DNA from 2 places in the Streptomyces sp. KPB2 genome. Region 1 is predicted to be linked to the other one. Evidence: riboswitches for the same ligand, from Rfam matches in the RefSeq annotation. Region 1 holds a riboswitch; the other holds the start of a gene.
What was found. Region 1 has a riboswitch for glycine ahead of gcvP (aminomethyl-transferring glycine dehydrogenase). Riboswitches for the same ligand answer to the same signal wherever they lie in the genome.

Region 1 (14,690 bases):
GGGCTGTTCGCCCATTAAAGCGGTACGCGAGCTGGGTTTAGAACGTCGTGAGACAGTTCGGTCCCTATCCGCTGTGCGCGTAGGAGTCTTGAGAAGGGCTGTCCCTAGTACGAGAGGACCGGGACGGACGAACCTCTGGTGTGCCAGTTGTTCTGCCAAGGGCATGGCTGGTTGGCTACGTTCGGGAGGGATAACCGCTGAAAGCATCTAAGCGGGAAGCCTGCTTCGAGATGAGGACTCCCACCCACTTGATGGGGTAAGGCTCCCAGTAGACGACTGGGTTGATAGGCCGGATCTGGAAGCACCGTGAGGTGTGGAGGTGACCGGTACTAATAGGCCGAGGGCTTGTCCTCAGTTGCTCGCGTCCACTGTGTTGGTTCTGAAACCACGAACAACCCCACGTCCACAGCGTGGTGCGGTTGAGTGTTTCATAGTGTTTCGGTGGTCATAGCGTAGGGGAAACGCCCGGTTACATTTCGAACCCGGAAGCTAAGCCTTACAGCGCCGATGGTACTGCAGGGGGGACCCTGTGGGAGAGTAGGACGCCGCCGAACTCCTTTTAGAGCTCTGGCTCTTGGGCATACAGCCCGAGAGCCAGAGCTTTTTTGCGTTGAGGTAAGGTCAGTGAGCATCATTGGCTCGTTTCCCCCAGGAGGCCCCCGCGTGGAGGTCCAGGAGACCCGCGTGCAGACCGACCGGGTCCTCACCATCCCGAACATCCTCAGCATGGCGCGCCTGGTCGGCGTGCCCGTGTTCCTGTGGCTCATCCTGCGGCCCGAGTTCGGCGGCCCGCAGAGCGACGGCTGGGCGCTGTTGGTGCTGGCCCTCAGCGGGGTCAGCGACTACCTGGACGGCAAACTCGCACGGCGTTGGAATCAGATCAGCAGCCTCGGCCGGCTCCTGGACCCGGCGGCCGACCGGCTCTATATCCTCTCCACGCTGGTGGGGCTCACCTGGCGCGAGATTCTCCCGCTCTGGTTGACCCTTGTACTGCTGGCCCGGGAAGCGATGCTGCTGGTGATGGTGGGCATCCTCCGGCGGCACGGCTATCCGCCGCCGCAGGTGAACTTCCTGGGCAAGGCCGCCACCTTCAACCTCATGTACGCCTTCCCGCTGCTTCTGCTGAGCGACGGAAGCGGATGGATCGCGTCACTCGCCGCGGTTTTCGGATGGGCGTTCGCCGGATGGGGTACAACCCTGTATTGGTGGGCAGGTGTTCTCTACGTGGTGCAGGTCCGCCGCCTGGTTCGTGCGGACGTCGCAGCCGATTGAACTCGCTGATTGTGTGGTCCCGGTGGCCGGATGGCCCCCGCTGGAAAAGTGCGGGACCCTGGACGGGTGAAGTCGGCTAAACCGTCGTCTCTCAGAGGAGGACGCTTCCGACATGAAGGCCGTCGTGATGGCTGGAGGCGAAGGCACGCGCCTTCGTCCCATGACCTCGAGCATGCCCAAGCCGCTCCTGCCGGTGGTCAACCGGCCGATCATGGAGCATGTGCTCAGGTTGCTCAAAAGGCATGGGCTCAACGAGACCGTCGTCACCGTCCAGTTCCTGGCCTCGCTGGTCAAGAACTACTTCGGTGACGGCGAGGAGCTCGGAATGGAGCTCACCTATGCCAACGAGGAGAAGCCACTCGGTACCGCCGGAAGCGTCAAGAACGCCGAGGAGGCGTTGAAGGACGATGCCTTCCTCGTCATTTCCGGCGATGCCCTGACCGACTTCGACCTCACCGACCTGATCAATTTCCACAAGGAAAAGGGTTCGCTCGTCACCGTGTGCCTGACGCGCGTGCCCAACCCGCTGGAATTCGGCATCACCATCGTCGACGAAGAGGGCAAGGTCGAACGCTTCCTGGAGAAGCCGACCTGGGGCCAGGTCTTCTCGGACACCGTGAACACCGGGATCTACGTCATGGAGCCGGAGGTCTTCGACTACGTCGACCCCGATGTGCCCGTGGACTGGTCCGGTGACGTCTTCCCGCAGCTGATGAAGGAAGGCAAGCCCATCTACGGCTATGTCGCCGAGGGCTACTGGGAGGACGTCGGTACCCACGAGAGCTATGTGAAGGCCCAGGCCGACGTTCTGGAACGCAAGGTCGACGTGGACATCGACGGCTTCGAGATCTCGCCCGGAGTGTGGGTCGCCGAAGGCGCGGAGGTACATCCCGACGCCGTGCTGCGCGGGCCCCTGTACGTCGGCGACTACGCCAAGATCGAGGCCGGCGCCGAGCTCCGGGAGCACACGGTCGTCGGGTCCAACGTCGTCGTGAAGAGCGGTGCCTTCCTGCACAAGGCCGTGGTCGCGGACAACGTGTACGTCGGACCGCACAGCAATCTGCGGGGCTGTGTGGTCGGCAAGAACACCGACATCATGCGGGCCGCGCGGATCGAGGACGGCGCGGTCATCGGCGACGAGTGCCTGGTCGGTGAAGAATCGATCATCCAGGGGAACGTGCGGGTCTACCCGTTCAAGACCATCGAGGCCGGTGCCTTCGTCAACACCTCGGTCATCTGGGAATCCCGTGGGCAGGCCCATCTCTTCGGTGCTCGCGGAGTCTCCGGCATCCTGAACGTCGAGATCACTCCGGAGCTCGCCGTGCGGCTGGCCGGGGCGTACGCGACCACCCTGAAGAAGGGGTCCACCGTCACCACGGCCCGCGACCACTCCCGCGGTGCCCGTGCGCTGAAGCGGGCGGTGATCTCCGCGCTGCAGGCCAGCGCCATCGACGTACGCGACCTGGAGAACGTACCGCTGCCCGTGGCGCGGCAGCAGACCGCGCGGGGCAGTGCCGGCGGGATCATGATCCGGACGACCCTCGGCGTGCCGGACTCCGTCGACATCATGTTCTTCGACGGACAGGGCGCCGATCTGTCCCAGGGCAGCCAGCGGAAGCTGGACCGGGTGTTCGCGCGGCAGGAGTACCGGCGGGCGTTCCCCGGCGAGATCGGGGACCTGCACTTCCCGTCCAGCGTGTTCGACTCGTACACCGGATCGCTCCTGCGCAACGTCGACATCACCGGTATCGCCGATTCCGGGCTCAAGGTGGTCGTCGACGCCTCCAACGGCAGCGCGGGGCTGGTGCTGCCCAGCCTGCTCGGGAAGCTGGGCGTGGACTCGCTGACGATCAATCCCGGTCTCGACGAGGCCAGGCCCACGGAGTCGGCCGACATGCGACGGTCCGGGCTGGTGCGCCTCGGGGAGATCGTGGCGTCCTCGCGGGCCGCGTTCGGCGTGCGGTTCGACCCGGTCGGTGAGCGGCTGTCGCTCGTCGACGAGAAGGGCCGCATCATCGAGGACGACCGGGCTCTGCTGGTGATGCTCGACCTGATCGCGGCCGAGCGGCGCAGCGGCCGCGTCGCGCTCCCGGTGACGACGACCAGGATCGCCGAGCAGGTCGCCGCCTACCACGGCACGCAGGTCGAGTGGACGACCACCTCGCCGGACGACCTGACGCGGGTCGGAGGTGAGGAGGGCGCGATCTTCGGCGGCGACGGCAAGGGCGGCTTCATCGTCCCCGAGTTCAGCAGCGTCTACGACGGCACGGCGGCCTTCGTGCGGCTGATCGGATTGGTGGCGCGCACGCAGCTCACGTTGAGCCAGATCGACGCGCGGATTCCGCGGGCGCACGTGCTCAAGCGTGATCTGGCCACCCCGTGGGCCGTCAAGGGCCTGGTGATGCGGCGGGTCGTGGAGGCGGCCGGCGACCGGTTCGTGGACACCACGGACGGGGTGCGGGTGGTCGAGACCGACGGGCGCTGGGTGATGGTGCTGCCCGACCCGGCGGAGGCGGTCACCCATCTGTGGGCCGAGGGCCCCGACGACGCCTCCGCACAGGCGCTGCTCGACGAGTGGGCCGCGGTGGTGGACAGCGCGGGCCGGTAAAACGCACCGCACGCGCGCGTGCCGGACAAGTGTCCCCAAGGGGGCCTGTCCGGCACGCCGGTGGGGCCATTCGGAGGTAGTGGCGGTGGCGTGCGACGATGTGCGGCATGCCGCAGCCACCCCCCGTTCGGAGCACATCCACGCGGCCCGCGCGTCCGGACGCGTCCATGTCGTTGCTCACCAACGTCATGGACCACAGCCTCGACGACGGCTATGCCGAGGCCGCCGCGCGGAAGAAGGCCGACGGCAGCGGCGGACTGCCCAAGACACTCCGCGCCAAGCTGGGCCTCGCGGTCGGCCTGGTGCTCGCGGCCCTGGTCGTGACGGTCGGGGCGGCCCAGGCACGGGTCGCCGCGCCCGTCGTGGCGAAGGAACGTGAGGAGCTCGTCGACCGCATAGAGGGGGAGACCTCGGCGGCCGACAAGCTGGAGAAGAGCGTCGACGAACTGCGCGACGACGTGAACGCGCGCCGGCGCGAGGCGCTGGAGAAGAGCGGCGAGGGCGACCGGTCCGACCTGGTGGGAGTCCTGGCGGGCGCGGTCGAGGTGCACGGCCCGGGTGTGAAGCTCGTGGTCGACGACGCCAAGGACGTGGGCGCCGGCGCCGACGGGAAGCCGCGCGGCACCTCGGGCTTCTCCGACACGGGCCGGGTACGGGACCGGGACATGCAGCGCGTGGTCAACGGGCTGTGGGAGTCGGGCGCCGAGGCGATCTCCATCAACGGGCAGCGTCTGACGGCGCTGTCGGCGATCAGGGCCGCGGGTGACGCGATACTGGTCGACAACAGGCCGCTGGTGCCGCCGTACACGGTGCTCGCGGTGGGGGACGGTGAGCGGCTGAGCGCCGCGTTCCAGGACAGCGCCGACGGGCTGTATCTGCACGCGCTGCAGGAGAGCTACGGCATCCGGACCGCCATCTCCGTCGCGGACGACCTCGAGCTGCCGGCCGCACCGAGTCTGATCGTACGTACAGCACAGCCGATAACCGAGAAGGGCACATCGTGATCGCCGTACTGGGCCTCGTCGTGGGAGTCGTGGCCGGATTGCTGGTCCGGCCCGAGGTGCCGGCGGCCGTGGAGCCGTATCTTCCGATCGCCGTCGTGGCGGCGCTGGACGCCGTCTTCGGCGGTCTGCGGGCCATGCTCGACGGGATCTTCGACGACAAGGTCTTCGTGGTGTCGTTCCTGTCGAACGTCGTCGTCGCCGCGCTGATCGTGTTCCTGGGCGACAAGCTGGGCGTCGGCGCCCAGCTGTCCACCGGTGTCGTGGTGGTCCTCGGCATCCGCATCTTCTCCAACGCCGCGGCGATCCGCCGGCACGTCTTCCGGGCGTGAGGCCGATGAGCGAGCACGACGAGCAGAACGCCAACCGGCTGCGCAGGGAGCTGCCCGAGGAGGTGGCGCCGGCGGCACAGGCCGGCGCGGACGCCCCGGCGGGCGATCCGCCGCAGGACGCGCAGGGGGAGCGGAACGGGGTGACCGGCAGACAGCGGCTCCTGAAGGGGCTGTGGCCGCCGCGCCTCACCCGGGCCCAACTCATCGTCGCCCTGCTCCTGTTCGGGCTCGGTTTCGGCCTCGCGGTCCAGGTGGCGTCCAACAGTGACAGCGACAGCGCGCTGCGGGGCGCCCGCCAGGAGGATCTGGTCCGCATCCTCGATGAACTGGACGACCGGACTCAGCGTCTTGAAGACGAGAAGCAGGGCCTCGAGAAGCAGCGCGACGAGCTGGAGAACAGCTCCGACCAGGCGGAAGAGGCCCGCAAGCAGACGCTGGAGAAGGAGCGGCAACTGGGCATTCTCGCGGGCACCGTGGCCGCGCAGGGGCCCGGCATCACGGTGACCATCGAGGACACGAAGGGGACGGTCGAGGCGGACATGCTGCTCGACGCGATCCAGGAGCTGCGCGCCGCGGGCGCGGAGGCGATCCAGGTGAACGGCGTACGGGTCGTCGCCGGCACGTACTTCGCCGAGGCCGACAACTCCGTCAGCGTCGACGGGAACAAGATCAACGCGCCCTATCGTTTCCAGGTCATCGGCAAGCCGCAGGACCTCGAACCGGCTCTCAACATTCCTGGAGGAGTGGTGCAGACTCTGGAGAAGGAACAGGCCACCGTTACCGTTGAGCGGTCGAGCAAGATCGTCGTGGACGCCTTGCGAGCGGCGAAGCGGCCTGACTACGCTCGGTCGTCCTCCCAGTGAACCGGCGGTGCATGGGGGGCGTCCGGCGAGGGCATGAGGTTGCGGGGGGTCGGCGCACCGATTGGGTGGTGCGTGGTGGAAACTGTCTGGTGGAGACGGACGTTGTGAAGGTGTCCGGGTCGGTCAGTGCGTTCAGCAAGGGTTCGTCCTGCCCCACGGGCGGGTCTGTTTCGGTCAAGGGGAATCGCCCGTGAAGTTGTTTGCGAAGTTGTTCGGCAAGAGCGCGCGAGAGGGCGGCGGCGAGAACGCGACCGCCCGCCATCGCGCACAGCCCGACGCGGAGGGCTCGCGCCCGATGTTCCGGGACCAGGTGGGTGGTCCCGGCGCGCCGTCTGTTGACCCTGCTCAGTCCGGCGGCATAGGTTTCGGCCAGCCCTCGGCCCCGGGTGCGGGTGGAGGCTTCCACCCCGACCCGTACGCGTCGAACGCCCCGGCGGGGCAGGCGCGGCAGGAGGATCCGTCCATGGCGGCCCTGGTGTGTACGAGGTGCGGCAACCGCAATGCGGAGAACAGCCGCTTCTGCTCCAACTGCGGCGCTCCACTGCGGGCCGGCGCGGTCCCGGAGCGCGCGTCCGAGACGACCTCCACGATCTCCATCTCCGGTCTGGAGGCCTACGACGCCGAGGCCACCGGCCAGACGGCGATGCCGGCGCTGTCTCCCGAGGCGCAGGCGGCCGTGGACGCGCTGCCGCTGGGCTCCGCGCTCCTGGTCGTGCGCCGGGGGCCGAACTCGGGCAGCCGCTTCCTGCTGGACGGCGAGCTGACCACCGCCGGACGGCATCCGCAGAGCGACATCTTCCTGGACGACGTGACGGTCTCGCGCCGACACGTGGAGTTCCGCCGCAGCCCGGACGGTTCGTTCACGGTCGCCGACGTCGGCAGTCTGAACGGCACGTACGTCAACCGGGAGCGCATCGACCAGGTCGCCCTGTCCAACGGTGACGAGGTGCAGATCGGCAAGTACCGGCTGGTGTTCTACGCGAGCCAGCGGGGTTACTGACCGCCCCCGGGCCGCCCGCCCGGGGAACCTCCAGGGAAGGTCCATGTTTCAAACACCGAGCGGCGGCGCCGGGCAAGGCGCCGTCGCCACGGACAGTGGGCTGATGAGCATCGGCGCAGTGCTGAACGCGCTGCGTGACGAGTTCCCCGACATCACCATCTCCAAGATCCGGTTCCTGGAGTCGGAGGGGCTCGTCGAGCCGCGGCGGACCCCGGCCGGGTATCGCAAGTTCAGCGCGCACGACGTCGAGCGCCTCGGCGAGGTGCTGCGCATGCAGCGGGACCACTATCTGCCGCTCAAGGTGATCCGCGAGCACCTGGACGCCGTGGAGCGCGGTGAGGCGGTGTCCCTGCCCCGGGTCGGCCGTCAGCGGGAGGGCGAGGCGGCGGTACCGGAGCCGGCCGAGAGCCCGACGGTGGCCAGGATCGGCCGTGACGAGCTGCTCGCCACGGCCGGGATCGGCGACCAGGAGCTGGCGGAGTGGGAGTCGTACGGACTCCTCGCCCCGCTGGCCGACGGGGCGTACGACGCCGAGGCGGTCACCGTGGCGTCGCTGGTGGTGCAGCTGGGACGGTTCGGGATCGAGCCCCGGCACCTGCGGGTGATGAAGGCCGCCGCCGACCGGGAGGCCGGGCTCGTGGAGCAGGTCGTGGCCCCGCTGAAGCGGCATCGCAACCCGCAGACCAGGGCGCATGCGGAAGACCGCACCAAGGAGCTGGCGGGTCTCGCGGTGAGGCTGCACGCGGCGCTGGTGCAGACCGCCCTGGGCGTGCGGCTGCCCTGAAACGGGCGGGGCCGAGCATCCGGGCCGCCCGCCCGGTCCGGACGCGGATCGCCCCGAACCGGACCCGGATCGCCCACCCGAGCCCGGCCCGACTACCCAAACGTCCCGAACACGGCCTAGGGTTGCTGTGTGAACGAGCTCGATGTCGTAGGTGTCCGGGTCGAGATGCCCTCCAACCAGCCGATCGTGCTGCTGCGCGAGGTGGGCGGCGACCGTTACCTTCCCATCTGGATCGGACCGGGGGAGGCGACGGCGATCGCCTTCGCCCAGCAGGGCATGGCTCCCGCACGTCCGCTGACCCACGACCTGTTCAAGGACGTGCTGGAAGCGGTCGGGCAGGAGCTCACGGAAGTCCGCATCACCGACCTGCGGGACAACGTCTTCTACGCCGAGCTGGTCTTCGCGAGCGGGGTCGAGGTGAGTGCCAGGCCGTCCGACGCCATAGCGCTGGCCCTGCGCACCGGCACGCCGATCTACGGCAGCGAGACGCTGCTGGACGACGCCGGCATCTCGATTCCGGACGAGCAGGAGGACGAGGTGGAGAAGTTCCGCGAGTTCCTCGACCAGATCTCGCCCGAGGACTTCGGAAGCAGCAACCAGTGAGGACGGGTGCGGGTCCGCGGCTGCGCGCGGCCCTGCACGGGCACATCCGACTAGCCTTTCCCGGAACTGGGCACGGGAAACCACTCGTAAGGTGATTATCACTCGGCGTGCCGAGTGTGGCGATCGTTGACGCACCCTTGGTGACTGCCTACCTTCGAGGAGGCAGGTCAAGGACGGAGGTCGGCGTGAGAACCAGCGGCGACGGTACGGTTGGGGGTGGCCCCGGGCACAGCCTCGGGGCAGGCGGTCCGTACCCTCCCCCGGGCTCCCGGCTTCGCGCAGGCGCGAGCCACGCCCATCACGGTGGCGCGGCCGATCCCGGTCCGCAGCGACCGGCAGCGGTGCCGACCAGCGGAGGGGCGACGTCCATGGCGTCCGAGCAGATCGGCTATCGCGGGCCGACGGCCTGCGCGGCCGCGGGCATCACCTACAGGCAACTCGACTACTGGGCCCGCACGAGCCTCGTCGAGCCCAGTGTGCGGCCCGCGCACGGATCCGGAACGCAGCGGTTGTACAGCTTCCGCGACGTGGTCGTGCTGAAGATCGTCAAGCGCTTCCTCGACACCGGGGTGTCGCTGCAGAACATCCGCACCGCCGTCCAGCACCTCAGGGAGCGGGGCTTTCGCGACCTGGAGCGGATGACGCTGATGAGCGACGGCGCCACGGTCTACGAGTGCACCTCTCCCGACGAGGTGCACGCACTGCTCCAGGGCGGCCAGGGCATCTTCGGGATCGCCGTCGGAGTGGTGTGGCGGGACGTGGAGAGCGCGCTGTCCCAACTGCACGGGGAGCGGATCGACACCGGCGAGACCCTGGTCGGGCACAATCCGGCCGACGAACTGGCCCGGCGGCGCAACAACCGGGCGGTCTGAACGCCGCCGCGCGCACCGATCTCTTCCGGCGGGGCCTCCTCCCGCGGGTGGCGGCGGCATTGTCAGTGGCGTAGGGCAGCATCGGAGATGTGAGAACCGCGCCCACGATCCTGCATCTCGACATGGATGCCTTCTTCGCCTCGGTGGAGCAGGCGTCCAAGCCGAGCCTGCGCGGGAAAGCTGTCGTCGTGGGCGGCCTCGGGCCCCGCGGCGTGGTCGCCACCTGCTCGTACGAGGCGCGGGTGTTCGGGGTGCACTCCGCGATGCCCATGGGCCAGGCGCGCCGGCTCGCTCCCCACGCCGCCTATCTCGTTCCCCGCTTCGAGCTCTACCGGTCGATCAGCGAGCAGGTCATGCGGCTGCTGCGGGAGCTGTCGCCCCTGGTGGAGCCGCTGAGCCTGGACGAGGCCTTCGTGGACCTGGAGGCCGGCCGGACGGCCTGGGACGCGGCGTCGGCGCGGCTCGCCGGGACGAAACTGCGTGCGGACATCCGCGCCGTCACGGGCCTCACCGGCTCCGTCGGGCTCGCCGCCTCCAAAATGCTCGCCAAGATCGCCTCGGAGGAGGCCAAGCCCGACGGACTGGTCCTCATCCCGCCGGGGACGGAGCGGGCCATGCTGGAGCCGATGACCGTGCGGACGCTCCCCGGGGTGGGACCGGCCACGGGGGACCACCTGCGCCGGGCGGGGATCACCACAGTCGGCGAGATCGCCGAGGCCGGCGAGGACGAGCTGGTGCGGCTGCTGGGCAAGGCACACGGCCACGCGCTGTACGCCATGGCACTGGCGCGGGACGAGCGGCCGGTGGTGGCCGAGCGGGAGACCAAGTCGGTGTCGGTCGAGGACACCTACGACGTGGACATCCACGACCGGGTGCGGGTCGGCGTGGAGGTGGGACGGTTGGCGGACCGCTGCGTGCGGCGGCTGCGCGCCTCCGGGCTGTCCGGGCGGACGATCGTGCTCAAGGTCCGCAGATACGACTTCTCGACGCTGACGCGCTCCGAGACGCTGCGCGGGCCCACCGACGACCCGGCGGTGATCCGGGAGGCCGCCGCGAGACTGCTGGACTCGGTGGACACCACGGGCGGCGTGCGGCTGCTCGGGGTGGGGGTGAGCGGCCTCGCCGACTACACGCAGGAGGACCTGTTCGCCCAGGCGGCGGGGGACCGCCCCGAGGAACCGGCCGAGGAGCCCGAGACCGTGCCGGTCGAGCAGCACAGCCCCTCGCCCGCGGAGCGCCGGTGGCCCGCGGGGCACGACGTACGCCATGCGGAGCTGGGGCACGGGTGGGTGCAGGGCAGCGGACTCGGCCGGGTCACCGTCCGGTTCGAGACGCCGTACTCCGAGGTCGGCCGGGTGCGGACCTTCCCGGTGGACGACCCCGATCTGGTCCCGGCGGACCCGCTGCCGCTGGTCGCCCCCGAGGTGCGAAGACCGAGCGGGGATCCCGACCGCCGGCCCGGTGGCGGAGCCGGTGCGGACGGGGCCGCGAGACGGGCGGCCGGGTAAGGGGGCCCGGATGGCGCGGGCGGTGCGTCAGCCGTCGTCCTTGCCCTTGCCGGCCAGCTTGCCGAAGTCGTGGTCGGGCGGCGGGGGAGAGGCGGCCACGTCCAGGCCGTAGTGGTGGTAGAGCTGGAGCTCCTGTTCCGGCGAGAGGTGCCGGCCGACGCCGAAGTCCGGCGCCTCCTTGATCAGGGAGCGGTCGAAGGGCACGCGCAGGGTGCCGTCGACCAGCTCGCTGGGCTCCAGGGGGACGAAGGCGTCCCGGCTGAAGAGGCCGGTGCGTATCGCCGCCCACTCGGGCACGCCGGTGGCATCGTCGAGGTACACCTCGTCCACGGTGCCGATCCTCGTGCCGTCGCGGTCGAACGCCTTGCGGCCGATCAGGTTCCGCGGATCGATGTCAGTACGCACGGGGCCCTCCACTTGATCGCACCACTGGGCCGCACTGGGGTCGCACACCAGCCGCCTAATCATCCGTAAGTACTACAAAAGAGCACAAGTGGCCGGTCGGCCACTCGAGAGTCGGGCGGGTGCCTCGCTGGTACGCTGGCAAACGGCCGCTGACCCCGCGCGGGAGAGTCCTCCGGACACCACCGGAGGCGCCGAAGGAGCAAATCCTCCCCGGAATCTCTCAGGCTCACGTACCGCACGGACGAGGTCACTCTGGAAAGCAGGGCGGGTGTCGACGGCTTCCGCTCTCACCGACGGTGAAAGCCGGGAGAGCCCCAGGGCTCGCCCGGTGAAGCTCTCAGGTTGAGATGACAGAGGGGGAGGCCGTCCGGGTACCCGCGCCGTGGTGCCCCTCGAAGGTCGTCAGACCAGGAGGCCTCCGCAATGACCGCCCACCGCACTCCGCTCTCCGAGCTCGAACGGGCCATGCCCTTCGAGCAGCGCCACATCGGCCCCGACCACGAGGCCCGGGCCAAGATGCTCGCGCAGGTCGGTTACGGTTCGCTCGACGAACTGACGGCCGCCGCGGTGCCGGATGTGATCAAGAACGCCGACCGGCTCGACCTGCCGGGCGCGCGCTCCGAGGCCGAGGTGCTGGCCGAGCTGCGCTCCCTGGCCGACCGCAACCAGGTCCTCGACTCCATGATCGGCCTCGGCTACTACGGGACCTTCACCCCGCCGGTCATCCTGCGCAACGTCATGGAGAACCCGTCCTGGTACACGGCGTACACGCCCTACCAGCCGGAGATCTCCCAGGGCCGGCTCGAGGCCCTGCTGAACTTCCAGACGATGGTCGCCGAGCTGACCGGCCTGCCCACCTCCGGCGCCTCGCTGCTCGACGAGGGCACCGCCGCCGCCGAGGCGATGGCGCTGTCCCGGCGCATGGGCAAGAACAAGAAGGGCCTCTTCCTGGTCGACGCGGACGCCCTGCCGCAGACCGTCGCCGTGATACAGACCCGCGCCGAGCCGACCGGCGTCGAGGTCGTCGTCGCCGACCTGAGCGGGGGCATCCCGGCCGAGATCGCCGAGCGCGAGATCAACGGCGTCCTCATCCAGTACCCGGGCGCCTCCGGAGCCGTCCGCGACATCAAGCCGGTGATCGACCGGGCGCACGAGCTCGGCGCGCTCGTCACCGTCGCCGCCGACCTGCTCGCCCTCACGCTGCTCACCTCGCCCGGCGAGCTGGGCGCGGACATCGCCGTGGGCACCACCCAGCGCTTCGGCGTGCCGATGGGCTTCGGTGGACCGCACGCCGGCTACATGGCGGTGCACGAGAAGTTCGCCCGCAGCCTCCCCGGCCGTCTGGTCGGCGTCTCCGTGGACGCCGACGGCAACAAGGCCTACCGCCTGGCCCTGCAGACCCGCGAGCAGCACATCCGCCGCGAGAAGGCCACCAGCAACATCTGCACCGCGCAGGTGCTGCTCGCCGTCATGGCCGGCATGTACGCCGTCTACCACGGCCCTGAGGGCCTGCGGGCCATCGCGCGGCGCACCCACCGGTACGCCACGATCACCGCGGCCGGTCTCGCCGCCGGCGGCGTCGAGATCGTCCACGGTGCCTACTTCGACACCGTCACCGCGCGGGTGCCCGGCCGGGCCGACGCCATCGTGCACGCCGCCCGCGAGAACGGCATCAACCTGCGGCTCGTCGACGCCGACCACGTCTCCTTCGCCTGCGACGAGACCACCACGCGGGCCCAGGTGGGCGGCGTGTGGAACGCGTTCGGCGTCGAGGGCGACGTCGAGACGCTGGACGCGGAGGCCGGGGACACGCTGCCCGAGGCGCTGCTGCGCACCGACGACTTCCTGACCCACCCCGTCTTCCACCAGCACCGCTCCGAGACCGCGATGCTGCGCTACCTGCGCCGCCTCGCCGACCGGGACTACGCGCTGGACCGCGGCATGATCCCGCTGGGCTCCTGCACCATGAAGCTCAACGCGACCACCGAGATGGAGCCGGTCACCTGGCCCGAGTTCGGCGCGCTGCACCCCTTCGCGCCCGCCGGGCAGGCGCAGGGCTACCTCACCCTCATCCGTGAGCTGGAGGAGAGGCTCGCCGAGGTCACCGGGTACGACAAGGTCTCGCTCCAGCCCAACGCCGGCTCCCAGGGCGAGTTCGCGGGCCTGCTCGCCGTACGCGGCTACCACCGGGCCAACGGCGACGAGCAGCGCACCGTGTGCCTCATCCCGTCCTCCGCGCACGGCACCAACGCCGCCAGCGCCGTGATGGCCGGCATGAAGGTCGTCGTCGTCAAGACCGCCGAGGACGGCGAGATCGACGTCGAGGACCTCCGCGCCAAGATCGAGAAGCACCGCGACGAGCTGGCCGTGCTGATGATCACGTACCCCTCCACGCACGGCGTGTTCGAGGAGCACGTCGCCGACATCTGCGCGCAGGTGCACGACGCGGGCGGCCAGGTCTACGTGGACGGCGCCAACCTCAACGCCCTGGTCGGCCTCGCCAAGCCCGGCCACTTCGGCGGCGACGTCTCCCACCTGAACCTGCACAAGACCTTCTGCATCCCGCACGGCGGCGGCGGCCCCGGCGTGGGCCCCGTGGGCGTGCGGTCGCACCTGGCGCCGTACCTGCCCAACCACCCGCTGCAGCCCGCGGCCGGGCCGCAGACCGGCGTCGGGCCGATCTCGGCGGCGCCGTGGGGCTCAGCGGGCATCCTGCCGATCTCGTGGTCGTACGTCCGTCTGATGGGCGGCGAGGGCCTCAAGCGGGCCACGCAGGTGGCCGTGCTGTCCGCCAACTACATCGCCAAGCGCCTGGAGCCGCACTTCCCCGTGCTGTACACCGGCCCGGGCGGTCTGGTCGCGCACGAGTGCATCATCGACCTGCGCCCGCTGACCAAGGCGACCGGCGTGAGCGTCGACGACGTCGCCAAGCGGCTGATCGACTACGGCTTCCACGCGCCGACGATGTCCTTCCCGGTGGCCGGCACGCTGATGATCGAGCCGACCGAGTCCGAGGACCTGGCCGAGCTGGACCGGTTCTGCGAGGCGATGATCGCCATCCGCGCGGAGATCGAGAAGGTCGGTTCCGGCGCCTGGCCCGCCGACGACAACCCGCTGCGCGGCGCCCCGCACACCGCCGGCGCGCTCGGCGGCGACTGGGACCACGCGTACACGCGCGAGGAGGCCGTCTTCCCGGCCGGGGTCTCCGCCGCCGACAAGTACTGGCCGCCGGTGCGCCGCATCGACCAGGCCTACGGCGACCGGAACCTCGTCTGCTCCTGCCCGCCGCTGGACGCGTACGAGGACTGAGCCGTCCGCGCCCGGAGCCCCGCCCCCGTCCTCGGGGGCGGGGCTCCGCCGTTGCCGGGCCGGCTAGGCCGTGGCGAGCGCCACCTCGGTGGACTTGACGAGCGCGATGACGTCGGAACCCACGAAGAGGCCC
Region 2 (14,690 bases), 4.3 Mb from region 1:
AACGGTCGGGCGTTGGCGCGCAGCCACAGGGCGACCGGGTCGTGCGTGTCGGTCATCGCCACCGTCGACACCGGCAGCCCGTCCGGCACCGCGCCGACGGACTGCTGCATCATCGCGCGCACCGCGTCGACGGCCGGCGGGGAGGTGTCGTACACGTCCAGGCCGATGGCGAGATACGGCGCTCCGAGCGCCGGCTGCACCCAGGCGCGGCGCAGCGCGCGGACCGCCGGGGTGCGGTGGGCGTTCTGCGCGAGCAGGGCGTAGAACTGGGGGATCTCGATGGCCGGTTCGGACAGCCGCAGCGGGCCGGCGGGCTGGCGGTCCAGACCGGAGGCGATACGGCGCAGGTCGAGCCAGGGGATGCCGACGCCGCCGCCGGGGGCGTGCGGGTTGAGCCACAGGCCGTAGTGGTCCGGGTAGAGGGCGCGGGCGACCTCCAGGCCGTCGACCACCTCGTACGAGCGGTTCCAGCCACTGGCCGACAGCTCCTGGGCGGAGGTCACGCAGGGCGCGTAGCCGTAGCCCTCGACCTCCATGTTCCCGTACTGGGCGTCCGGGGAGCCGGCCTGGCCGTGCCACAGCAGCATCCAGACCTGGCCGGAAGTGGGGGTGGCGAGGGCGCGCAGCAGGGCCTCGTAGGCGTCGTAGCGCCCGGGCGTCACCTGGCGCAGCATGTGCTCGACCTGTCCGGTCGTGGTGCCGCTGGCGCTCACGCGTATCGCCCCTTCGAGAAGTTCCCCCGGTGTCGGGACCAGCTTACGGCTCCGCCGGGTGCGGGGGGCCTATGAGCTCGGGGTGTGCTGTCCGTCGGCGGGTGCGGCGCCGTCGTGGCTTGTCGCGCCCACGCGGCGGAGCCGCACATGCCACAGCCCCGCGCCCCTTTCGGGTCGCTCACCCTGACCGGCCTCTACAAGTCCCGGTCGTAGAAGGGCCTGACCTTCTCCCGCATCCAGTCGCAGACCGGGTCCTGGGCCGCCTCCAGGAGGACCAGGTTGACCTGGTACTTCAGGGGGGCCTTGGTGAGGGCGCGGCCGAGGGCGTCCAGGGGGAGGGCTCGGGCGTCGCCCTCCCAGTGGGTGAGTTCGACGCCGATGTACAGGACCGGGTCGGCGGTCTCGACGGCGGCCAGGCAGCGGCGTGCGGTGCGGACCACGCCGGTGGCGGCGAACTCGGCGGAGGCGGCGGCCAGGAAGTCCACGGGCTCGTCCTGCCAGTCCGGCTCGAAGAGGCGGACCCGGCCGCCGGACGCGGGCCCGTCCAGCGGGGTGCGCCCGGCCCGGCACAGCTCGGCCACGGCGGGCGGCGGCAGCGGGATGCCGACCACGCCCTCCGGGTTCACCGCGATGCCGACCTGCGGGGGCAGGCCGCGGGCGAACTCCACGGCGGGCGCGACGGTGTACGCCATCTGCGCCCCGGCGACCTGGCGGAACTGTTCCTCGGAGCTGAACACCGGTACGTAGGCCTGGCCGTCGATCTCCAGCGAGGGCAGGTCGAGGGGGCCGCTGTGCGGGCCTCCGCCGTTGGGCAGGGGTATCCACAGGAAGCTGCGGCCGAGGACCTCCACGATCCGGCCACCGGCCGTCGGGACGCCGAGGGATGCGGACAGCACCTCCTCCAGCTCGTTGCCGGGCCACCCGCCGTGCGGATGGGGGTGTGCCTGTGCCGGGAAGTCCATCTGTCTGCCTACCGCCTGCCTGGTACCGCCGTTCACGGCCGCTTCGTGGCCGCTTCGTGGCTGAAAGGCTAACCCGTTCGGCCCCGCGGCCCTACCGTGCGTCACCCCGTGAAGGCGATCCGGCGCAGGGTGTCGGCCGCCGCCCGGTCCAGGACGACCGCCGAGGCGCAGCCGGCGGGCAGGGTGCCCCCGGTCACCGCGCGCAACAGGCGGGAGTTGGCCGCGCGGTGGCGCAGGAACGCGTACCGCGACACGCCCCGGCCGCGCTCGCGCTGGCCGGCCAGGGCGTCGTCGGGAGCGACGTCGAGGAGCAGCAGGTGGAGGGTGCCGTCGCGGCGGCGGGCCTCGCGGGCCAGCCAGCCGCGCACCCAGGCCTGGGTGCCGCAGTCGTGCACGACGACGCCCTCGCCGGAGCGCAGCGCGCGGCGCAGTCCCGCGTAGTGGGCGAGGCGGACCAGGGGGCGGTAGAGCGCGTACGGCAGCAGGCGCGGCATGCGCCGGTCCCAGCGGTCGCGGGTGTCCTGGGAGTCGATGCGGCGCCCGCGCACGGTGCGCCGCATCAGCGTGGACTTGCCGCTGCCGGGCAGACCGGTGATCACCACCAGGTCGCGGGGCCCGAAGAGGAGGGCGTGCGGGCTGCGGCCGTCGCGGTCCCTGAGGTCCCGGACGACGGGTGCGGGCAGTGGGGCGCAGGCCTCCGGGGCGGGAGAGACGGGCTGCTTGGGCAGCGCGAGTCCCGAGGTCGTGGCGTACGCCGTGGTCCTGTTCACCGTGATCGTCCTCCCCTGGGCGGTACACGAGTACCTCCCCGTCGAGTGTAAAGAGAAGGTAATGCGCGGGTCTCGCGTTTTCGTTCGCTTACTGCCACAAGCCGGTTACAGATCACGGTCTGCCACGGATGGGCCGGGCGTGCAATGATGGCGGCGCCAACTGCATACCGGCCGTTTGAATCCGCGCGGGAGAGTCCCCGGCCGCGCCGGGGCGCCGAAGGAGCAAGTCCCTCCCTTGAATCTCTCAGGCACCGTTACCGCGCGGGCGAGGCACATCTGAAAAGCGGACCGCCCCGAGGGCGGTCCCACCCAAGGTGCAAGCCCTGATCGCCGTACTCCGGTGGCCGTGGCGAACCTCTCAGGTTCCGATGACAGATGGGGAGGACCGACCTCGCCACGTCCTGTCCTGGGAGACGACCGACCGATGAGCAGTTCCGAACTCCGCCGTACCGCGCTCGATGCCACGCATCGCGCGCTGGGCGCGACGATGACCGACTTCGCCGGCTGGGACATGCCGCTGCGCTACGGCTCCGAGCGCGAGGAGCACGTCGCGGTGCGCACCCGCGCCGGGCTCTTCGACCTCTCGCACATGGGCGAGATCACCGTCACCGGGCCGCAGGCGGCCGAGCTGCTGAACTTCGCGCTGGTCGGCAACATCGGCACCGTGAAGCCGGGCCGGGCGCGCTACACCATGATCTGCCGCGAGGACGGCGGCATCCTGGACGACCTGATCGTCTACCGGCTGGGCGAGTCCGAGGCTGCGTCTTCTCACTACATGGTGGTCGCCAACGCCTCCAACGCCCAGGTCGTGCTGGACGCGCTGACCGAGCGCGCGGCCGGCTTCGACGCCGAGGTGCGCGACGACCGCGACGCCTACGCGCTGCTCGCCGTGCAGGGCCCCGAGTCCCCGGGCATCCTCGCGTCGCTCACCGACGCCGACCTGGACGGCCTGAAGTACTACGCCGGTCTGCCCGGCACGGTCGCGGGCGTCCCGGCGCTGATCGCGCGCACCGGTTACACCGGCGAGGACGGCTTCGAGCTGTTCGTGAAGCCCGAGCACGCCGTCGAGGTGTGGCAGGCGCTGACCAACGCGGGCGAGGGCGCGGGGCTGGTGCCGTGCGGCCTGTCCTGCCGGGACACGCTCCGCCTGGAGGCGGGCATGCCGCTGTACGGCAACGAGCTGACGACCTCGCTGACGCCGTTCGACGCCGGTCTGGGCCGGGTGGTGAAGTTCGAGAAGGAGGGCGACTTCGTCGGGCGCGCCGCGCTGACCGAGGCCGCTTCCCGGGCGGAGCAGAACCCGCCCCGCGTGCTGGTCGGCCTGGTCGCCGAGGGCCGCCGGGTGCCGCGCGCCGGGTACCCGGTCGTCGCGGGCGGCGAGGTGATCGGCGAGGTCACCTCCGGCGCTCCGTCGCCGACGCTGGGCAAGCCGATCGCCATGGCGTACGTCGACCCCGCGCACGCGGCCCCGGGCACGGAAGGCGTCGGCGTGGACATCCGGGGCAGCCACGAGCCGTACGAGGTCGTGGCGCTGCCGTTCTACAAGCGCCAGAAGTAGACACTGGGCGGCACCGGCCCCCGGTGTTTCCGGCGGCACCGGCCGCCCGTGTCCCCGGCGGCGTCGGCCGCCCGTGTCCCCGGGGTCCGGTCCCGTGTGACGTACCGCCCCACCACCCCCTTCACCAGCCACTTCCTCGCGTACAGGAGAATTCAGGCCATGAGCAACCCCCAGCAGCTGCGCTACAGCAAGGAGCACGAGTGGCTGTCGGGCGCCGAGGACGGCGTCTCGACGGTCGGCATCACGGAGCACGCGGCCAACGCGCTCGGTGACGTCGTCTTCGTGCAGCTTCCCGAGGTCGGCGACTCGGTGACCGCGGGCGAGACCTGCGGCGAACTGGAGTCGACCAAGTCCGTCTCCGACCTGTACTCCCCCGTCTCCGGCGAGATCGCCGAGGTCAACGAGGACGTCGTCAACGACCCGTCGCTGGTGAACAGCGCCCCCTTCGAGGGCGGCTGGCTGTTCAAGGTGAAGGTCACGGACGAGCCGGCCGACCTGCTCTCCGCCGACGAGTACACCGCCTTCGCCGGCGCCTGAGGAGTCACGATCGCATGTCCCTTCTGAACACACCCCTGCACGAGCTGGACCCGGACGTCGCCGCCGCCGTCGACGCCGAGCTGGACCGCCAGCAGTCCACCCTCGAGATGATCGCCTCGGAGAACTTCGCCCCGGTCGCGGTCATGGAGGCCCAGGGCTCGGTCCTCACCAACAAGTACGCCGAGGGCTACCCGGGCCGCCGCTACTACGGCGGCTGCGAGCACGTCGACGTGGTCGAGCAGATCGCCATCGACCGGGTCAAGGCGCTCTTCGGCGCCGAGCACGCCAACGTGCAGCCGCACTCGGGCGCCCAGGCCAACGCGGCCGCGATGTTCGCGCTGCTCAAGCCCGGCGACACGATCATGGGTCTGAACCTCGCCCACGGCGGGCACCTGACCCACGGCATGAAGATCAACTTCTCCGGCAAGCTCTACAACGTCGTCCCCTACCACGTGGGCGACGACGGCCAGGTCGACATGGCCGAGGTGGAGCGCCTGGCCAAGGAGACCAGGCCGAAGCTGATCGTGGCGGGCTGGTCGGCGTACCCGCGCCAGCTGGACTTCGCCGCGTTCCGCAAGGTCGCGGACGAGGTCGGCGCGTACCTGATGGTCGACATGGCGCACTTCGCCGGTCTGGTCGCGGCGGGCCTGCACCCGAACCCGGTGCCGCACGCCCACGTCGTCACCACGACCACGCACAAGACGCTGGGCGGCCCGCGCGGCGGTGTGATCCTCTCCACGGCCGAGCTGGCCAAGAAGATCAACTCCGCCGTCTTCCCCGGTCAGCAGGGTGGCCCGCTGGAGCACGTGGTGGCCGCCAAGGCCGTCGCCTTCAAGGTCGCCGCGAGCGAGGACTTCAAGGAGCGCCAGGGCCGTACGCTGGAGGGTGCCCGCATCCTGGCCGAGCGCCTGGTGCGGGACGACGCGAAGGCGGCGGGCGTCTCCGTCCTGACCGGCGGCACGGACGTCCACCTGGTCCTGGTGGACCTGCGCGACTCCGAGCTGGACGGCCAGCAGGCCGAGGACCGCCTCCACGAGGTCGGCATCACGGTCAACCGCAACGCCGTCCCGAACGACCCGCGTCCGCCGATGGTGACCTCCGGTCTGCGCATCGGTACGCCGGCCCTGGCGACCCGCGGCTTCACCGCCGAGGACTTCGCCGAGGTCGCGGACGTGATCGCCGAGGCGCTGAAGCCGTCCTACGACGCGGAGGCCCTCAAGGCCCGGGTGAAGACCCTGGCCGACAAGCACCCGCTGTACCCGGGTCTGAACAAGTAGACACCGCACCCGAGGGGTGGGACGCCGCATCCGCCACAAGCGGCCGGGCGCCCCGCCCCTCGGCACCCCCTCCGCACCACCCCCGTTCTGAGGAGTCCCCGTGGCCATCTCGGTCTTCGACCTGTTCTCGATCGGCATCGGCCCGTCGAGCTCGCACACGGTCGGCCCGATGCGCGCGGCCCGCATGTTCGCCCGCCGCCTGCGCAACGAGAAGCTGCTGGACTCCGTCGCCTCGGTCCGCGCCGAGCTGTACGGCTCGCTCGGCGCCACCGGCCACGGCCACGGCACCCCCAAGGCGGTGCTGCTCGGCCTGGAGGGCGACTCGCCGCGCACGGTGGACGTCGAGACGGCCGACGACCGCGTCGAGAAGATCAAATCCTCCGGCCGCATCAGCCTCCTCGGCGACCACGAGATCGCCTTCTCCTACGACGACGACATGGTCCTGCACCGCCGCAAGGCCCTCCCCTACCACGCCAACGGCATGACGCTGTGGGCGTACGACGCCGAGGGCGCCGAGGTGCTGACCAAGACCTACTACTCGGTCGGCGGCGGCTTCGTCGTCGACGAGGACGCGGTGGGCGCGGACCGCATAGTCCTGGACGACACCGTCCTGAAGTACCCCTTCCGCACCGGCGACGAGCTGCTGCGCCTGGCCCGCGAGACCGGCCTGTCCATCTCCGCCCTGATGCTGGAGAACGAGCGAGCCTGGCGCGACGAGGACGAGATCCGCGAGGGCCTGCTGGAGATCTGGCGCGTGATGCGGGCGTGCGTCGAGCGCGGCATGACCCGCGAGGGCATCCTGCCGGGCGGCCTGAAGGTCCGCCGCCGCGCCGCGAACACCGCGCGCAAGCTCCGCTCCGAGGGCGACCCGCAGGCCCTGGCGATGGAGTGGATCACGCTCTACGCGATGGCCGTGAACGAGGAGAACGCGGCCGGCGGCCGGGTCGTCACCGCCCCCACCAACGGCGCGGCCGGCATCATCCCCGCGGTCCTGCACTACTACGTGAACTTCGTCCCCGGCGCCGACGAGGACGGCGTGGTCCGCTTCCTCCTCGCGGCCGGCGCCATCGGCATGCTCTTCAAGGAGAACGCCTCCATCTCCGGCGCCGAGGTCGGCTGCCAGGGCGAGGTCGGCTCCGCCTGCTCGATGGCGGCCGGCGCCCTCGCCGAGGTGCTCGGCGGCTCCCCGGAGCAGGTGGAGAACGCCGCCGAGATCGGCATGGAGCACAACCTCGGCCTCACCTGCGACCCGGTCGGCGGCCTGGTCCAGATCCCCTGCATCGAGCGCAACGGCATGGCCGCGGTCAAGGCGGTCACGGCGGCCCGCATGGCCATGCGCGGCGACGGCTCCCACAAGGTCTCCCTCGACAAGGTCATCAAGACCATGAAGGACACCGGCGCCGACATGTCGGTCAAGTACAAGGAGACGGCCCGGGGCGGGCTCGCGGTGAACATCATCGAGTGTTAGGAGACGGGCCCCGGCCGGCGCGTTCGGCGACGACGGTCCCCACCCGGCCGGTGTGCTCCGGGTGGGGATCGGCAGGCACACCGGTTGCCCCGGCCCCCTGGTGTGCTCAGCGTTCGCCGGCGTCCAGTGCGGCGAGGTGCCGCTCGGCGTCGAGGGCGGCGGCGCAGCCGGTGCCGGCGGCCGTGATGGCCTGGCGGTAGGCGTGGTCGACCGCGTCGCCGGCGGCGAAGACGCCCGGGAGGCTGGTGCGGGTGGAGGGGGACACGACCTTGATGTAGCCGTCGTCGTCCAGGTCGAGCTGTCCCTTGACGAGTTCGGTGCGCGGGTCGTGGCCGATGGCCACGAACAGGCCGGTGACCGGCAGGGGGCGCAGTTCGCCGGTGCGGGTGGAGCGCAGGGTCAGGCCGGTGAGGCGGTCGTCGCCGTGGATCTCGGCGACCTCGCTGTCCCAGACGAAGCGGATCTTCGGGTCCTGGGCGGCGCGGTTCGCCATGACCTTGGAGGCGCGCAGCGTGTCCCGGCGGTGCACGACCGTCACCGACCGGGCGAACCGGGTGAGGAAGGTGGCCTCCTCCATGGCGGTGTCGCCGCCGCCTACGACGGCGATGTCCCGGTCCTTGAAGAAGAAGCCGTCGCAGGTGGCGCAGGAGGAGACGCCCCGTCCGCCCAGCGCGTCCTCGCCGGGCAGGTGCAGCTTGCGGTGCTGGGAGCCGGTGGCGACGATCACGGTGCGGGCGCGGTGGACGGCGCCGGCCGTGTCGGTGACGGTCTTCACCTCGCCGGTCAGGTCCACGGCGGTGATGTCGTCGTCGACGATGTCCGCGCCGAAGCGTTCGGCCTGGGCGCGCATGTGGTCCATCAGGTCGGGTCCGAGGACGCCGTCGGGGAAACCGGGGAAGTTCTCCACCTCGGTGGTGGTGGTCAGGGCGCCGCCGACGAGGACGGAACCGGCGAAGACGAGGGGGCGGAGCTGGGCGCGGGCGGTGTAGAGGGCGGCGGTGTAGCCGGCCGGGCCGGAGCCTATGACGATGACGTCGTGCAGGGGGTCGTCCGTGCGGGTCACGGTGGGTCCTTCGGGGTGAGGGCCGCGGCGCGGCCGGGCCGGGGAGGTCAGTCGACGGACTGGGCGAAGCGGAAGAAGCGGTCCGGGTCGTAGGCGCACTTGACCGCGCGCAGGCGGCGCAGGTTGCGGCCGTAGTACGCCTGCCGCCAGTTGGTGAGGGCCGGGTCCATGTAGTTCTGGTACGACTCGTGGTTGGAGTACGCGTCCATGGTGGTGTGGGCGGTGTCCACCCAGACGCGGGCGGCTTCGCGGGCCTCCGCGGCGGGATCGGCGGTGGGCAGGGTGACCGAGAAGCCGGCGTTGAACACCGCGTCGCGGTGGACGAAGGCGGTCGCGGTCGGGGAGATCTCGTTGATCCGGCCGCCGTAGGGGAACAGACCGAGGAAGCGGAACTGGCCGGGGCGGGGGTCGGCGGTGAGGGCGTCCAGGGCACTGCGGACGGCGGCCGGGGTCCAGGGCTGGGCGAAGTAGAGGTTGCGCTGGGTGGTGTGGGACTCGCGCGGCAGCTGGGCCTCGGGGGTGAAGCCGACCCGGTGGCACTCGGCGACGGTCCGGTCCCCGCAGCCGTAGACCTGCATCATCGCCTGGGTGTAGGGAAGTTCGTCGACGGCGCGGCTGGTGCCCGGGTGGCCGACGGCGGTCGTGAGACGGTCGAGGAGCCGGTCGGCATCGCTCTTCGGTCCGTGGTACGCGCCGGTGAGGACGACGGTCGGTTCGGTGCCGGCGGGGGCGTCGGTGGAGTGCAGGAACATCAGTTCGCAGGCGAGTTCGCGGGGTGCGGAGGCCATCCAGTCCTGCCAGGCCAGGATCAGCGAGTGGGCGTCCGTGTAACGGAAGTTGAGGTTGAACAGGGTCAGGGACGGGATCGGAACGGGGGTGACCTCGTAGGCGGTGACGATGCCGAGGTTGCCGCCGCCGGCGCCGCGCAGCGCCCAGAACAGGTCGGGGTGCTCGGTCGCGCTCGTCCGCACGATGCGGCCGTCCGCGAGGACGACCCGGGCGGAGACGAGACGGTCGGATCCCATGCCGTACTTGCGGGAGGTGTAACCGAAGCCGCCGCCCTGGAGCCAGCCGCCCATCGCGACGGTGGGACAGGTGCCGCCGGCGATCTGCACGCCGTACGGCGCGAGGGCGTTCAGGGCGTCGATGCCCTGGGTGCCGGGGCCGAGGTGGACGGTGGCGCCGTCGACGCGGACGGCGGAGAGCCGGGAGACGTCGATGACCAGGCCGGGGGTGGTGGAGTAGCCGGCGGCGCTGTGGCCGCCGCTGCGGACGGCGGTGGCGAGGCCGTTGTCCTGGGCGAAGCGGATGGCGGTGGTGACGTCGGCCTCGGTGGCGCAGTACGCGACGCCCTGCGGGTGGACGGCGTCGAACTGGGCGAGCTGGAGCTGTCTCGCGGTGTCGTAGCCCGCGTCGCCGGGCAGCACCAGGCGGCCGGTGAGGGCGTCGGCCAGGGCGGCCCAGGGGACGGTGGCCGTGCCGGCGGCGAGGACGAGGCCGCCGGTGCCCGTGGTCAGGGCGGCCGCGGCGCCGGTGGCCGCGGAGGCGCGTATCAGGGAGCGTCGGGTGAGCATGCGGTTTTCCCTCTCCGTCGAAGGTGGTGGGCGGGTGGAGTCGTGGTGCGGTCGTGGTGGGGTCAGGGGGTGGGTCACGGGGCGGATGGTGGGCGGGTGCAGTCGTGGTGCGGGTCAGAAGGTGGGCGGTGGCCGGGTCGTGGTGGGGGTCAGGGGGCGGTCAGGTCGCGCAGGACGAGGGCGTGGGCGGCGACGCGGCAGCCGTCGGCGACCGTGACCGGGCCGAGGACGGAGGCGCCGGTGCCGATCACGACCCGGTCGCCGACGACGGGGTGCCGACGGCCCTGCCCGGCTCCGTCGCGCAGCCAGCCCCGGGAGCCGAGGGTGACCCCGTGGTACAGCGTCACGTCGGCGCCGACGACGGCGGTCTCGCCGATGACGACGCCGAAGCCGTGGTCGATGAAGGCGCGGCGTCCGATGCGGGCACCGGCGTGGATCTCCATGCCGGTCAGCAGCCGGGCCAGCCGGGTCAGCAGGGCGGCGCGCAGCCGGTGTCCGCGGACGTGGCGGCGGTGGGCCAGCCGGTACAGGGCCAGCCCCTGCCAGCCGGGGTGCAGCAGTGCCTCGCGCCGTCCGGCGCAGGAAGGGTCGCGGGCCAGGACGGCGTGCAGGTCCTCCCGGATGAGACGCAGGGTCGACGGGCGGGGCGCGTCGCCGCCGGGTCCCGGGCGGCCTGGGCTCCCCTCCGAGCGGCCCGGGGCGCCGGTGACCGCGGTCGGCCGGGAGGGCGCCGGGGAGCCGGTGACCACGACGCGCCGGGAGAACGCCGGGGGGCCCGGGGCGGGCCTGGGCGTGTCCGTGCCGGCCTCCGGGACCCGGGAACCGGCCACGGGACGGGGCACGCCCGTACCCACCGCCCAGGTTCGAGCATCGGCCGCGGGAAGGGGCACATCCGCACCCACCGCCGAGCCCCGGGGATCGGCCGCGGGACGGGACACGTCCGTGCCCACCGCCGACGCCCGGGGATCGGGCACGGGACGGGACGCCTCCGCCGGAGCCCGCAGGCCGGGCGCGGGACGGGGCACGTCCGTACCCACCGCCGAGCCCCGGGGATCGGCCGCAGGACGGGACACGTCGGTACCGACCGCCGACGCCCGGGGATCGGGCACGGGACGGGACGCCTCCGCCGGAGCCCGCAGGGCGGGCGCGGGACGGGGCACGTCCGTACCCACCGCCGAGCCCCGGGGATCGGCCGCGGGACGGGACACGTCGGTACCGACCGCCGACGCCCGGGGATCGGGCACGGGACGGGACGCCTCCGCCGGAGCCCGCAGGGCGGGCGCGGGACGGGGCACGTCCGTACCCGCCGCCGACGCCCTGGGGCGGGGCACATCCGTACCGGTCGCCGAGGCCCGGGGGGTGGACGCGGGGCGCGGTGTGTCCGTGCCGTTCATCGGGCCGGGACCGGGGTCGGGGCGGAGTCCAGGCGGCGGATGCGGTACATCGTGCGCTGGAACAGCTCGTCGGCGGTCAGGGTGGCGAAGCGCTGCGGGCCCTCCTCCGCGCCGGGGACGCGCAGCGGGGTGAGGGTGGTCCAGGGCGCCGGGTGGCAGAACTGCACGATGGACAACCGCCCTTCCCGCTGTCCGGGGGGCGCCACGACGCGGTGGACGGCCGCGCGGGCCAGCCCGTTGGTGAGGCGGTCCAGGACCATGCCGACGTTGACGACGGCGTGGCCGGGCGGTGCCTCGACCTTCAGCCACTCCCCGTCGACCAGCACCTCAAGGCCCGCCGAGGTGGCCCGGGGCAGCATGGTGATCAGGTCGAAGTCCTGGTGCTCGACGGCCCAGACGTGACGGTCGGTGGGCGCCTCGGCCATCGGCGGGTACCAGGTGGCGCGGTTGACGACCGGGCCGTCCTCCAGCAGGTCGGTGAAGTAGTCGGGGTGGGCGCCGAGCGCGTCGGCGAGGGTGCGGACGACGTCGTGCTGGAAACGCAGCATGCGGGCGTGCAGCTCGCGCAGGGCGGAACCGATGCCGGGGACCAGGTGGTCGGGGAAGTAGGGGTCGGGGTAGCGGTCGGGGAAGCGCTGCCGCAGCGGATGGTGGGCGGGGAGGGGCCGGCCCCAGTGGAAGAGTTCCTTCCAGTCCGGTACGGCGCCCTTCTCGGCGTGCTCCACCAGCGGCGGGATGTAGCCGGACTGGCCGTTGGTGCCCGGGACGCGGCAGGACCGCTTGGCGTCGGCGTCCAGGGCGAAGAAGGCGTGCAGGAAGTCGTACGCCTCGTCCAGCAGGCTCTCCGGCACGGTGTTGCGCACCAGGAAGAACCCGTCGTGCAGAGCGGCGCGCAGGTGCGTGTGGCTGCCGGGCCGGTCCAGGTCTATCGCCTTGAGCATGTGAGGTCCCTTCACGGGTGGGGCTTGCGGAAGGACAGCGCCAGGTAGGCGAGCCGGTGGCCCCGGTACGCGAAATCGCGGTCGATCACCAGGCGGTCCAGCGGCGCGAGTCCGGCCGCGGTGTACAGGTCGGTGACGGCGCGCTCGGTGAGCCACCAGTTCAGCCGGCCGTCCTGCAGGGGAAGTGCCGTGATCTCGCCGTCGGGGCTGAGGAAGACGCTGACCACGAGGGTGCCGCCGGGCCGCAGCAGTTCCGCCCCGTGGGCCGCCCAGCCGGGCCAGTCCTCCCGGCGCTGGTGGTGCAGACAGCCGTTGTCGACCAGGAGGTCCAGCGGCTCGTCGACGTGGTCCAGGAAGTCGGTCCGGCGGAAGCGGACGGTGCCACGGGCCGGCGGCGGGGCGTCCCACACGTCGAGCAGGTCGAGGCCGGTGGTGTCGGCTTCGAGACGTTCGGCGAACGCGGTGCTCTGGTGGCCCCGGCCGCAGCCCACGTCCAGGACCCGGCGCCGGAGGCCGGGCACGGGAGCCGGGCTCTGGTCGCAGGCGAACCGGGTGACGCGCTCGTTGGTGTCGGCGGCGGTCCAGGAGTCGCGTCCCGCGCCGTACCAGGCGCTGAAGGAGTCGGCGACGACGTTCCGGTAGGCGGTGTAGTCGGTGGGGCCGGCCGGGCCGGCGCCCAGGTCAGTGGTCGGCGGCATCGGTCCACTCCTCCACGGTTCCGCGGCTCGCGGCGACGGCCACTGCGTGCCGGCCGCGCGGGCCCTCGTCCAGGGCGCGGGAGGCGGTCAGCCAGGCGCCGGCGGCGCTGGCGGAGACCGCGATCCGCTGGGTGCGGTGCAGCAGCCGCATGCCGTCCAGCGCCTCCCGGTGGCCGACCTCCGCGAAAGCGAACTCGTCCTCGTAGGGGGCGAGCAGGGGCTGGCGCAGGCCGTGGCCGAGACCGCCGGTGCCGTTCATCCGGGGTGCGGCCGTGGGGGCGTGCGGGTCGCCGTAGGGCGCCTCGGCGGGGAAGACGGCGTGGGCTGCTATGTCCGGCCTGCGCAGCCGCAGGGCCTGGGCGGTGCCCACGAGGGTGCCGGCGGAGCCGACGGAGGCGGCGAGCGCGTGCGGCCGTACGCCTTCGCCGGTGAGCCGGGCGACGATCTCCGCGCCGGTGCGTTCGCGGTGGACGGCGACCGCCTCGGGGGCGCTGTGCTGGAGCAGCAGCCGGCGGCCCTCGTCCTCGGCGATGCGGGCGGCCTCGTCCATCGCGCCGAGGAAGCCGGTGCCCTCGGGGGCGCGGGTGACCCGGGCGCCGTCGCGGCGCAGCGCGGCCACCAGCCGCTCGGGGGCGCCGTGCGGGACGGCCAGGTGCAGGTCGAGGCCGAGCAGCCCGCACATGTGGGCGAGGGCCACGGCGAGGGAGCCGCCGGAGTACTCGGCCAGCCGGACGCGGCCGGAGCCGGCCCGTGCCACGGCGCCGCAGAGCAGGGCGTAGGCGGTGCGGGCCTTGACGGTGCCGGTGAGGTTGGCGGCTTCGGCCTTGAGCCAGACGGTGCCGCGGCCGCCCCGGCTGGGCACCGGCACGAGCGGGGTGGAGCCGACGGCGGGCCGGAGCGCGGCGAGGCCGGGGTGCAGCCGGTGGGCGGTCCGCTCCAGGGGCGCGAACGGGGCCTCGATGTCCGCGCGGTCGGGCCGTCGGGCGGCCAGGGCGCGCAGGATGTGCGCGAACCGCGGGTCGGGGACGGGGGTGGCCGCCGCGGCGGCCGGGGTCGTCGCAGCCGTCGCGGTGGTCGGAGTCGTCGGGGCGAGGAGGGGCGGTGAGGTGGTCATGAGGGGCGCTCACTGGTGGCGAGGCGGAAGCCGACGGGGTAGAGCGGGCCGGGGAACGCGCCGTGGCGGCGGCGGGTGCGGGTCAGGTCGCCGAAGCGGGCGAAGCCGCCGCCGCGTGCGACCCGGTAGGTGCCCATCGACTGGGTGAGGTGGTCGTCGACGGCGACGCCGCCCGGGTAGGGCGCGTAGTCGTCGGCGGTGAACTCCTCCACGTTGCCGCCCATGTCGTGGGCGCCGAACGGGGACTGGCCGTCGGGGAAGGCGCCGACCGGGGTGGTGGTGTGCACGCCCGACTCGCGGGTGTTGGCGGCGTCCGGGTCGAAGCCGCCCTCCCAGGGGTAGGGGCGTCCTTCCGGGCCCTTGGCGGCGTACTCCCACTCGGCCTCGGTGGGCAGCCGCCAGGGGTGCCCGGTGCGCTCGCTCAGCCAGCTCGCGTAGGCGTCGGCGTGCTCGGCGCGGACGCCCGCCACGGGGTGGTTGGAGCGGTCCCACGGATAGGCGCCGAGGTACCAGGTGGTGGGCCGGTCGGCGAGGCCCGCGTCGGCGAGGAAGTCCCGCCACTCGCCGTTGGTCACCGGATAGCGGGCGATCCAGAAGTCGCCGAGGCGGACGGGGTGTTCG

Region 2: it holds a riboswitch for glycine, as region 1 does, so the genes downstream of both, gcvT (glycine cleavage system aminomethyltransferase GcvT) here and gcvP (aminomethyl-transferring glycine dehydrogenase) in region 1, are expected to answer to the same signal.

The regions. Positions count from the first base shown of each region.
Region 1 is NZ_CP034353.1:6,827,235-6,841,924, forward strand. Features, by position in the region: rRNA gene D1J63_RS30865 (23S ribosomal RNA) at 1-353, shown strand, start outside; rRNA gene rrf (5S ribosomal RNA) at 438-554, shown strand; gene D1J63_RS30875 (CDP-alcohol phosphatidyltransferase family protein) at 664-1,272, shown strand; gene D1J63_RS30880 (mannose-1-phosphate guanyltransferase) at 1,385-3,880, shown strand; gene D1J63_RS30885 (DUF881 domain-containing protein) at 3,988-4,884, shown strand; gene D1J63_RS30890 (small basic family protein) at 4,881-5,213, shown strand; gene D1J63_RS30895 (DUF881 domain-containing protein) at 5,219-6,076, shown strand; gene D1J63_RS30905 (FHA domain-containing protein) at 6,138-7,076, shown strand; gene D1J63_RS30910 (MerR family transcriptional regulator) at 7,120-7,860, shown strand; gene D1J63_RS30915 (bifunctional nuclease family protein) at 7,990-8,463, shown strand; gene D1J63_RS30920 (MerR family transcriptional regulator) at 8,649-9,335, shown strand; gene D1J63_RS30925 (DNA polymerase IV) at 9,425-10,843, shown strand; gene D1J63_RS30930 (PRC-barrel domain-containing protein) at 10,871-11,248, opposite strand; glycine riboswitch at 11,399-11,494, shown strand; gene gcvP (aminomethyl-transferring glycine dehydrogenase) at 11,672-14,557, shown strand; gene D1J63_RS30940 (TOBE domain-containing protein) at 14,621-14,690, opposite strand, start outside.
Region 2 is NZ_CP034353.1:2,498,073-2,512,762, forward strand. Features, by position in the region: gene D1J63_RS10720 (enhanced serine sensitivity protein SseB C-terminal domain-containing protein) at 1-713, opposite strand, end outside; gene D1J63_RS10725 (enhanced serine sensitivity protein SseB) at 908-1,675, opposite strand; gene D1J63_RS10730 (AAA family ATPase) at 1,777-2,445, opposite strand; glycine riboswitch at 2,622-2,715, shown strand; gene gcvT (glycine cleavage system aminomethyltransferase GcvT) at 2,870-4,003, shown strand; gene gcvH (glycine cleavage system protein GcvH) at 4,163-4,540, shown strand; gene glyA (serine hydroxymethyltransferase) at 4,555-5,817, shown strand; gene D1J63_RS10750 (L-serine ammonia-lyase) at 5,918-7,285, shown strand; gene trxB (thioredoxin-disulfide reductase) at 7,392-8,348, opposite strand; gene D1J63_RS10760 (FAD-binding oxidoreductase) at 8,396-9,922, opposite strand; gene D1J63_RS37110 (serine O-acetyltransferase) at 10,072-10,764, opposite strand; gene D1J63_RS10770 (2-oxoglutarate and iron-dependent oxygenase domain-containing protein) at 11,313-12,257, opposite strand; gene D1J63_RS10775 (class I SAM-dependent methyltransferase) at 12,269-12,955, opposite strand; gene D1J63_RS10780 (pyridoxal-phosphate dependent enzyme) at 12,939-14,069, opposite strand; gene D1J63_RS10785 (SUMF1/EgtB/PvdO family nonheme iron enzyme) at 14,066-14,690, opposite strand, start outside.